Linked DNA regions of [Eubacterium] eligens ATCC 27750. The protein of the gene in region 3 interacts with the protein of the main gene of each other region in a pairwise test. Links are inferred from orthologs where the notes say so. Each region holds a gene or a part of one and is shown on either strand. Other genes may lie near its edges.

Evidence for each region.
Region 1: the proteins of EUBELI_RS08085 (region 3) and EUBELI_RS13110 interact in binary tests that used the Escherichia coli proteins (3 or more experiments, as listed by UniProt). The link is inferred for [Eubacterium] eligens ATCC 27750 from one-to-one orthologs.
Region 2: the proteins of EUBELI_RS08085 (region 3) and rplL interact in binary tests that used the Escherichia coli proteins (3 or more experiments, as listed by UniProt). The link is inferred for [Eubacterium] eligens ATCC 27750 from one-to-one orthologs.

Annotation. Positions count from the first base shown.
Region 1 is NC_012780.1:570,366-573,452, forward strand. Bases 8-2,934 are described here. They hold EUBELI_RS13110 (pyridoxal phosphate-dependent aminotransferase), read right to left. Parts: upstream 2,100-2,934; coding sequence 915-2,099; downstream 8-914. Other genes in these bases: EUBELI_RS13105 (VanZ family protein), read right to left, coding at 8-911; EUBELI_RS13115 (PBECR4 domain-containing protein), read right to left, coding at 2,148-2,822. Also shown: more of EUBELI_RS13105, read right to left, coding at 1-7. UniProt on the Escherichia coli protein: Shows aminotransferase activity with methionine and histidine as substrates, and to a lesser extent also with phenylalanine.
Region 2 is NC_012778.1:309,266-312,246, reverse strand. What follows is about bases 1-2,821. They hold rplL (50S ribosomal protein L7/L12), read right to left. Parts: upstream 1,684-2,821; coding sequence 1,318-1,683; downstream 1-1,317. Other genes in these bases: rplA (50S ribosomal protein L1), read right to left, coding at 2,566-2,821; rplJ (50S ribosomal protein L10), read right to left, coding at 1,766-2,269; rpoB (DNA-directed RNA polymerase subunit beta), read right to left, coding at 1-1,024. In the rest of the region: more of rplA, read right to left, coding at 2,822-2,981. UniProt on the Escherichia coli protein: The binding site for several of the GTPase factors involved in protein synthesis (IF-2, EF-Tu, EF-G and RF3). Is thus essential for accurate translation.
Region 3 is NC_012778.1:1,739,997-1,744,272, reverse strand. Bases 161-4,276 are described here. They hold EUBELI_RS08085 (DNA polymerase III subunit alpha), read left to right. Parts: upstream 161-509; coding sequence 510-4,076; downstream 4,077-4,276. Other genes in these bases: pfkA (6-phosphofructokinase), read left to right, coding at 4,183-4,276; EUBELI_RS08090 (PilZ domain-containing protein), read right to left, coding at 161-408. Outside these bases: more of EUBELI_RS08090, read right to left, coding at 1-160. UniProt on the Escherichia coli protein: DNA polymerase III is a complex, multichain enzyme responsible for most of the replicative synthesis in bacteria. This DNA polymerase also exhibits 3' to 5' exonuclease activity. The alpha chain is the DNA polymerase catalytic subunit.

The DNA.
Region 1 (3,087 bases), on a different replicon or contig from region 3:
ATATTCTCAGCTTCGTAATCAGCAGCCTTATTATCTCTTTTCTTGCTCTCTGCCCTCACTAGTCTTATATTAACAAGTGCCTTGCCTATAGTTCTTCCCTTAGTAACTGCTGTAACTATTGTAAATGCAATAACTATATATACAGCTATGACAACCAGATATCTTACATCGTACACAGCATTCATAAACTTTTCTTTATCTATTGCAAAAAATACGGCAACCGGAGCCATTATCACAAGCATATCCAACGCCCATGCTATTATTCTTCTGAATTCCGACACAATCTGTCCTCTGTTGTAAGCAACCTCATCCATTCTGTCACGCTTTGGAAGCATGAAAACAACCGCCGGCGCAACCCAGAAGCCCACCATTCCTCCAAGTGTGTTACATATCAGATCGTCCACTTCAAAGAATCTGTATGGATAAGGATATATTCCATACAAGCCTGACAACTGCGTAAGCTCAAAAAACAGGCTGTAGCAGAATGACATTATAAGCACCTGCCACCATTTTCTCTTAAAATAGTATCTCAGATACACACCAAATGGCACTAACAGCAGAATATTGAAAGCAATCTGCCAGAAGTCACCACATTTGAACAGATTAATATATGTTGCCGGATTCGATAAAGTAATATTCACAGTAGCAACAACTCTTCTTACTGCGTCAAATGGCACCAACAGCATACATGCCGAATCCGGTGTCACTGAATCAATCGGAGGCAGCGGAAGCACTGTCATAAAATATGAGGTAAGCATGTAGAATATAAATGTGTACACAACCCCTGTTCTTATTACAAGTATTGAGCCATATTTATGATATTCGTATATTATATATGGCAGTGTGAAAAGCACGGCAAGAACCGGGAACACATAACACGCTGAAATTATCGGTTTTAAGTATATTTCCATGAATTATCTCCAGTCCACATTCTTGGCATTAATCGCTTTTTCTTTAAGTGTTGCCAGTCTCTTTATTGCTTCATTAAGTGTATCGTCCTGCTTTGCAAAATGAAATCTAACAAGATTATGCACATCTTCCCTGAAAAAGCTTGACCCCGGAACTGCCGCCACACCAACGAACTGTGCCATCCATTCGCAGAACTTCACATCATCTTTAACTCCGAATTCACTCACATCAACAAGCACATAATATGCCCCCTGTGGGTCTGTGTATTTTAATCCCAGCTTCTTAAGACCGCCTACAAATACCTCTTTCATATGTGCATAATGTGCGGCAAGTTCATCATAATAGCCATCACCAAACTCTAATCCCACAACTGCTGCCTCCATCAATGGTGCGGCTGCACCAACTGTAAGGAAATCATGTACCTTTTTAACTCTGTCGATTATCTGTGGGTTAGCAATAACATAACCTAATCTCCAGCCTGTTATTGAGTATGTCTTAGACAGCGAATTGCACACTATCGTTCTTTCTCTCATGCCCTCAAGCGACTGCATGTAAATATGCTTATTAGGTGCATACACAATATGCTCATACACTTCATCTGTAACAACATATGCGTCATATTTCTTAGCAAGTTCAGCAATTGTCTGCATTTCCTCCATTGTAAACACCTTACCGCATGGGTTGGAAGGATTACACAGAATTAATGCCTTAGCGCCCTGTCTGAATGCATCTTCTAACTTTTCCTTATCAAAATGAAATTCTGGTGGAACTAATGGAACATATATCGGCTCTGCGCCTGAAAGAATTGTATCTGCACCGTAATTCTCATAAAAAGGCGAGAATATTACAACCTTGTCACCCGGATTAATAATACTAAGCATTGTAGCCATCATTGCCTCTGTACTTCCGCATGTGACAACAATCTCTGTCTCAGGGTCAATCTTAACACCAGAAAAATGTTCATATTTCTTAGCAACTGCATCTCTGAAATTCTTAGCTCCCCATGTCAATGCATACTGATGAGGTCCTTCGCCTGCAACTCTTGCAAGCCTGTCTGTTATAGCCTTTGGTGGGTCAAAATCAGGAAATCCCTGTGATAAATTAACTGCACCATATTTATTAGCAACTCTTGTCATTCTTCTGATGACAGAGTCTGTAAAATTTGCTGATCTGTTACTTAACTCTTTCATGTAAATGTGTCCTCCTTATTCTATACGATATTTTAATTGTAGTTGATACTACATTGTTATTAATTTTTTTAATTCATCTGAAAAGAACTCTTTCTCTGTTTGAAACAAGTCTTTCTTTATTTCATAAAATAATTTATTATATGTACTCTCTCCCTCATATTTCTGCAGAATAAACATTATTTTCTGTGGTCTTGTACAATAAGCTGTAATAGGATTATTCAATAATGTAGTTGGAATCGGGACTTTGGTATTGTCCACAATCTGCGTTCCTTTTTTCTTTATCCTTGAATCATACCCGATTACTCCACATTCATTACCTGTAGCCATTTCAAAATCATTATACCGCGTCACCAAATCTTTTGCGCCTATCTTATAACACTTGCTGTTTCGCAAATTCAACATCTGTTCCATAACAGCTGCTTTTGCATACATAGTATTTGAATCTCTTCTTGGTTTACAATCTTCTCTTTTTATTATTTGCTTTTCACAAGCCTCATAAAATGCTGTCGCACTCAATGTTTCGCTTTTAATTCCTGCCAGATGCATAAAATTATTTTTTCCATATCTTACTTCATAATAATCATATACATCTGACTTTTTTTCTCTAAATATAAATAATAAAGTAGTATCTGCATACTCTGAATACAATTTTGCACTTTTACACAATATCGTTAATAATTCTGTTGGACTCAGCATTCTTGTATTCTGTATTTTATACTTCATAATTCTCCTTAATGTAAAAGAGGAACCTTCCCACCGAAGGTTCCTCAATAACTCAAATCTTTAAAAACTGGTTTCATTATGGTGCTTTGCCACCAAAATCACAGGCTTCTCACCCGTCTGGCTTGATTATCCTCTATGCTTAAGAGTAAATGCAAAGTTTTTACGTTGCCAGTGCAACGGAAGCAAACACCTTATGCTTCATGTCCTGTCATCAGGAAGAGATTTCTCTCTTGGTACTATTATTATACTCAGAGTTTGGAAAATT
Region 2 (2,981 bases), 1.4 Mb from region 3 along the record:
TACCATCAGCAGCCTTAACTTCTACAGTAATGAATACTGAAGGAACAGCTGCATCCTGAATAGCCTGTGCTGATTCTCTTGTAAGCTTCTCACCTGCTGTTGCAATAACAGTTCCGTTCTCATCAACAACATCCTCAGCAAGAACCTGTCCTGTAATTCTGCTCTTGAAAGAAAGCTTCTTATTAAACTTATATCTTCCTACGTGTGCAAGATCATATCTTCTTGGGTCAAAGAACATACCTGAAATAAGTGCTTCAGCACTCTCTACAGATAATGGTTCTCCTGGTCTTAACTTCTTATAAAGTTCAAGAATACCTTCCTGATAGTTAGTAGAAGTATCCTTCTCCATAGTAGCAAGAAGCTTAGGTTCCTCACCAAAAATATCAAGAATCTCCGCATTAGTACCAAATCCTAATGCTCTGATAAGAACAGTAATAGGAACCTTCTTATTACGGTCAACCTTAACATAGAATATATCATTAGCATCTGTTTCATACTCTAACCATGCACCTCTGTTAGGAATTACCTGACAGCTGTACAAGAAAATCTTACCATACTTATCTTTCTGTATATCATAATAAATACCAGGTGAACGTACCAACTGGCTGACAATAACTCGTTCAGCACCATTAATTACAAATGTACCTGTCTTAGTCATTAATGGCAGGTCTCCCATGAAAATCTCATGCTCGCTGATGCTTTCTGTCTCTTTGTTATGAAGTCTTACTGTAACCTTAAGAGGCGCTGCATATGTAGCATCTCTTTCTTTACACTCTTCAATTGAATACTTAACTTCGTCTTCACATAACGCAAAATCTACGAATTCCAGACTTAATCTTCCATTATAGTCTGCAATTGGAGATATGTCATCAAAGACCTCTTTCAAGCCTTCATTCAAAAACCACTGGTAAGAATCCTTCTGCACCTCAATAAGGTTAGGCATCTCAAGAACTTCTTTCTGTCTTGAGAAACTCATACGCATTGCCTTGCCCGACGTTATTGGGCGTAATCTGTTTTTCTCCATTGACGTTTCACCCCTTAGTTTTCTTCACATTAATATATTACATTATCAGTAAATGTGCAAAGAATAAGCACAATTTACCACAATAGTGCATTGTCCATAGTACATCAAAGATATATATATGTCAAGGGATTTTTAAAAAATTTCCATGAATATTTAGAATTGTATAAAGATAATAGTGTTTCTACCATAGCTGGCATAATAAAATAAAGATGTGATTTATAGAAAAAAGAAAAGACAGGAGCCGTGAAGGCCCGCTGTCTTTCTTATTATATTCATTAGAACAATCAAGTGAATTACTTAAGAGTAACCTTAGCTCCAACTTCTTCGAGCTTCTTCTTGATTTCCTCAGCCTCTTCCTTAGAAGCCTGCTCCTTAACAACCTTAGGTGCGCCATCAACAACGTCCTTAGCTTCCTTTAATCCAAGACCTGTGATTTCACGAACAACCTTGATAACCTTAACCTTCTGATCTCCAGCTTCTGTAAGCTCTACATCAAATTCTGTCTTCTCTTCAGCTGCTGCTGCGCCAGCACCTGCTGCTGCAACTACAACGCCTGCTGCTGCAGATACGCCAAATTCTTCTTCACAAGCCTTAACTAAATCGTTAAGCTCTAATACTGATAAACCTTTAATAACTTCAATGATTTCCTGTGTTGTCATTATTATAATCTCCTTTTTAATATTATTCTAAAATTGAAAGAGCATCTATGCTGCTTTCATAGTTAATTCAGTGTTAAACTGATTAAGCAACTTCCTCGTTCTTCTCAGCAATCTGCTTAATAACACGAGCAAAGTTTGTAATAGGTGACTGGATACTTCCAAGTAACTTTGAAAGAAGTTCCTCTCTTGAAGGGATAGTAGCGATTGTAGCGATACCTGCTGCATCGTAGAATGTTCCTTCAACAACGCCACACTTTAACTCAAGAGCATCAGCTGTCTTAGCGAAGTTAGCTAAGATTCTTGCAGGTGCTGTAGCATCTGTCTTACAGAATGCAATAGCGTTAGTTCCTTCAAGAGTATCAGCGATTGGCTCGAACTCTGTTCCAGCAACAACTCTCTTTACTAAAGTGTTCTTATAAACCTTATAAACTACACCAGCTTCTCTTAACTGCTTACGAAGCTGTGTATCCTGCTCTACTGTAAGACCGCTGTAGTTAACTACAACAACGCCCTGAGCGCCATCAAAGTTATCTTTGATCTCATCGATAGTAGATGTCTTAAGGCCTACATTCTTTAAAATAGCCATGAATAATTACCTCCTGTTAGATTCTTGCTTCATATAGAAGCGATTTTGCCTAAGTGAAGATTATTCGTCTATAGTTTCCCTACAAACAAAACCCTCTCTGCCTAAGACAGAGAGGGAATAATTAATCAAATCCTTAAATCCTCGGTAGGCGTGTTACCTTTAACCGTCATCAGTAATACTGAATCCGGACCTGCTGTCTACGGCAAAATATTATGTTAACAGCAAAACGCTGCTCACAAGCTGATAGTATACTATCAAAATATATTAATGTCAACCGTTTTTAATCAAAAATCTGATTAACCCACATACTTGGCTGTGCTTAACTTAACACCAGGTCCCATAGTAGAAGTAAGAACTACACTTCTAAGATAAGCTCCCTTAAGTGAAGATGGCTTAGCCTTAACGATTGCATCCATAATAGCCTGGAAGTTGTCTGATAACTGCTCCTCTGTGAATGAAGCCTTACCAATTGGCACGTGAATGATATTAGTCTTGTCAAGTCTGTACTCGATCTTACCAGCCTTGATATCATTAACAGCTTTTGTTACATCCATAGTAACTGTACCAGCCTTAGGGTTTGGCATTAATCCCTTAGGACCAAGTACACGACCAAGACGACCAACAACACCCATCATATCTGGAGTTGCAACAACAACGTCGAACTCGAACCAGTTATCGTTCTGGATCTTAGGAATAAGTTCCTCACCGCCAA
Region 3 (4,276 bases):
AGTTACTGGTATAATTTCATTGTCGGAATTCAGAGTAATACTTCCAGAAGCTTCCGTTGAAATACGCTGATTGAAGCGTCTGTCACATTCTGATGCAATGCTTGCAAAAACATTAGTCGATATTTTATAGTATGCTGATGAAAAATCAGAAGCTTTATATCCGATAGTTTCTATATTAATATTCTTCCAGACTACCCGGTTCTGCGTTGACGGGTCTATGGTATAAAGATTAAATAAAATATCTTTATAAGAAGAAAAATCTATTACAGCACCTTTTGATGTAAAAGGCGCTATGAGAATGTATCCATTCTTGGATGCAACAACAGAGGAAGGCATTTCGTAGCTGACATTATCTATGGATATTTCAATTGAAATCGGCCCGCCTACGGGAATATCAGATATTAACATAATACAACTCCCTTACAATAATAATTAAATATAGAATATCATAAAATTGCTGATTAATAAACGAAAATATGTTATATTTTTTGACATAGGGAGGAGATGTTATGAGTTTTACACATTTGCATGTGCATACTGAATATTCATTGCTGGATGGCTCCAGTAAGATAAAAGAGATTACTAAACGGGCAAAGGAACTTGGCATGGACAGCCTTGCAATAACTGACCATGGTGTGATGTATGGTGTTATTGAATTTTACGAGGCGGCTAAGAAGGCAGGAATCAAGCCTGTTCTTGGCTGTGAGGTGTATGTAGCGCCGGGGTCAAGGTTTGATAAAGGCGCAGGACAGAGTGAGGATAAATATAATCACCTTGTATTGCTGGCAGAGAATAACACCGGATATCAGAATCTTATGAAGATAGTCTCAAAGGGGTTTACAGAAGGCTTTTACTATAAGCCGAGAGTAGACAAGGAAGTGTTAAGGGAATATCACGAGGGAATTATTGCTACGAGTGCGTGTCTTGCAGGTGAGGTGCAGAGATATCTGTCAAGAGGCATGTATGAGACTGCAAGAGACGCTGCCCTTGAACTTCAGGATATATTCGGAAAGGGAAATTTCTTTCTTGAATTACAGGATCACGGAATAGCAGAACAGCACTATGTCAATCCACAGCTTATGCGTATGCATAATGAGACCGGAATTGAACTGGTATGTACGAATGATGTTCATTATACTTATGCAGATGATGTAGATGCACATGATATATTATTATGTATACAGACAGGTAAGAAGCTTTCTGATGAAAACAGGATGCGATATGAGGGTGGACAGTTCTATTTAAAGTCAGAGGAAGAGATGGCGGAATTGTTCAAATACGCACCGGAAGCAGTTGAGAACACTCATAAGATAGCAGAAAGATGTAATGTTGAGATAGAATTCGGAGTTACAAAGCTGCCAGCATTTGATGTGCCTGAAGCATATGGAAAAAATTCATGGGTGTATCTTAATGCTTTATGTTATGAGGGATTAAAGAAGAGATATCCGGACAAGACCGCAGATATATGTATTGAAGATATTATAGAGCAGGCAAAAGCATCAATAGTTGCAGACAGAAAAGATGTTGTTATAAAAAGGGCAGAGGATTCGAATGATATATTCCAGAGACTTTCTTACGAGCTGTCAGTTATCTATTCAATGGGATATGTCGATTATTTCCTGATTGTGTGGGATTACATTAATTATGCCAAGACACATGATATTCCGGTTGGACCCGGACGAGGCTCAGCGGCGGGAAGTCTTGTGTCATACTGTCTTGGAATAACAACGCTTGACCCTGTTAAATACAATCTTGTATTTGAACGATTCCTGAATCCTGAGCGTGTGTCCATGCCCGATATTGACGTGGACTTTGCACCAGAAGGCAGACAGAAGGTTATTGATTATGTTATAGAAAAATATGGTAAAGAATGTGTGTGCCAGATAATCACATTTGGAACAATGGCAGCACGAGCTGTTATTAAAGATGTCGGAAGGGTTATGGATCTTCCATATGCGATGGTTGATAACATTGCGAAGATGATACCACAGAAGGTTGGAGTTACGATTGACAGTGCAATGAATGGTGACGCAGACAGGGACATTAAGCCAAATGCTGAGTTTAAGGCATTGTATGAAGCTGATGAGACAGTGAGAGATCTTATAGATAAAGCAAAGAGACTTGAAGGACTGCCAAGGCATGCTTCAGTTCATGCCTCAGGTGTTCTTATCAGTCAGAAGGATGTTGGAGAGTATGTTCCGGTTGCAGTTGGAGCGGATAATGTCAAGGTTACTCAGTTTGAGGGGCCTACTCTGGAGCATCTGGGATTGTTAAAATTCGACTTTTTAGGTCTTAGAAACTTAACTGTAATCCAACAGACTGAAAAATGTGAACAGCAGATTGACCCTGCATTTTCGGTGGATAATATACCATATAACGATAAGGCTGTATTTGAATGTATAAGTCAGGGCAAATGTGCAGGTATATTCCAGTTAGAGAGTGGCGGAATGAAAAACTTCATGAAAGAGTTAAAACCGGATTGTTTAGAGGATTTAATTGCCGGTATATCGCTTTACAGACCGGGACCAATGGATTTCATACCACAGTATATTAAAGGAAAAGAGAACGCGGGAAACATAACCTATGAATGCCCGCAGTTAGAGCCAATCTTAGAGCCGACATATGGCTGTATGGTTTATCAGGAGCAGGTTATGCAGATTGTCCGTGACCTTGCCGGATATTCGTGGGGCGGTAGTGATAATGTGCGAAGAGCAATGGCTAAGAAAAAGCTTGATGTAATGGAGCAGGAACGTCAGAATTTCGTATATGGTAATGAGGCTAACGGAGTACCAGGCTGTATTAAGAATGGCATAAGTGAACAGACTGCCAATAAGATATATGATGAGATGATGGATTTTGCAAAATACGCATTTAACAAATCACATGCGGCATGCTATGCGGTTGTGGCATACCAGACAGCATATCTGAAAGTACATTTTCCTGTACAGTATATGGCATGGCTGATATCAAGTGTAACTGATAAAACAAGTAAGGTCGCAGAATATATTCTTGCAGCTAGAGAGATGGGAATTAGTATTCTTCCTGTTGATGTCAATAAATCAGTTGCTGATTTCGGTGTTGAAGGTAAGAATATAAGGTTTGGATTTAATGCGGTAAAGAGTATGGGAAGACCTACAATTACTGCGATTATTGAAGAAAGAACCAATAATGGCGATTTTCACTCCATGCAGGATTTTATTACAAGGATGGCAGGGGTAATTAATAAGAGAACAGTGGAACATCTTATACTTGCAGGTGCATTTGACACATTTGGTAATACAAGACGGGGCATGATGAATGTCTATGAGAGAATGATTGATAGTGCTGTTAAGCAGAATAAAGATGCTATTTCAGGACAAATGTCACTATTTGATTTCGCAAGTGAAGAGGATAAACAGAGTCTTGAAATGAGAGTTCCTGATATTCAGGAGTTTGAAAAGGAGGATCTGCTTGAACGGGAAAAAGAAGTTCTCGGTGTATATGTAACAGGACATCCGCTGGATGAATATACTGGTATGTGGGAGAAGCATATTTCTGCGAGAAGTACAGATTTTCTTATTGATGAGGAAACCGGACAGGCAAAGCTTATGAACGGCTCAAAGCAGACAATAGGTGGTCTTATAAGTAATATTAAGGTTATTACTACCGGTTCAGGACAGCAGATGGCGTACCTTACAATAGAAGATTTTGTTGGAAGCGTTGAGGTAATTATGTTTCCAAGAAATTATGAAAAATATAAAAGATTTTTTGATACGACCAACAAAGTATTTATTACAGGAAGAATACAGGCAGATGCCGATAAACCAGCAAGACTTATGGCAGACAGTGTTGTGAGCTTTGACAGTGTTCCAAGAAGATTGTGGCTTAGGTTTGACAGTCTTGCTGAGTATGAGACACACAGGGATGAGCTTGCTGATATTTTCAAAGAATCGGACGGTAAAGACACAGTCACAATATATTGTGTGGCAGAAAAACAGAGAATAGTGCTTCCTCAGAGTCAGTGCGTGAAGGTGACATCAGACCTGCTTTATATTCTTAAGAGTAAATATGGTGAGAAAAATGTTGCTACAACATAAATTTTAATTAACATTGGTAAAAAATTATCAAAAAAAGAAGATTTTTCTTTTATAATGTGGTAACATAAAACAGAAAATAATATTAAGAGATAAGAAAGGGGAAGTTATGGCAAAGGAAATTAAAACAATCGGCGTATTAACAAGTGGTGGAGATGCTCCAGGCATGAATGCTGCTATCCGTGCAGTTGTAAGAACTGCTT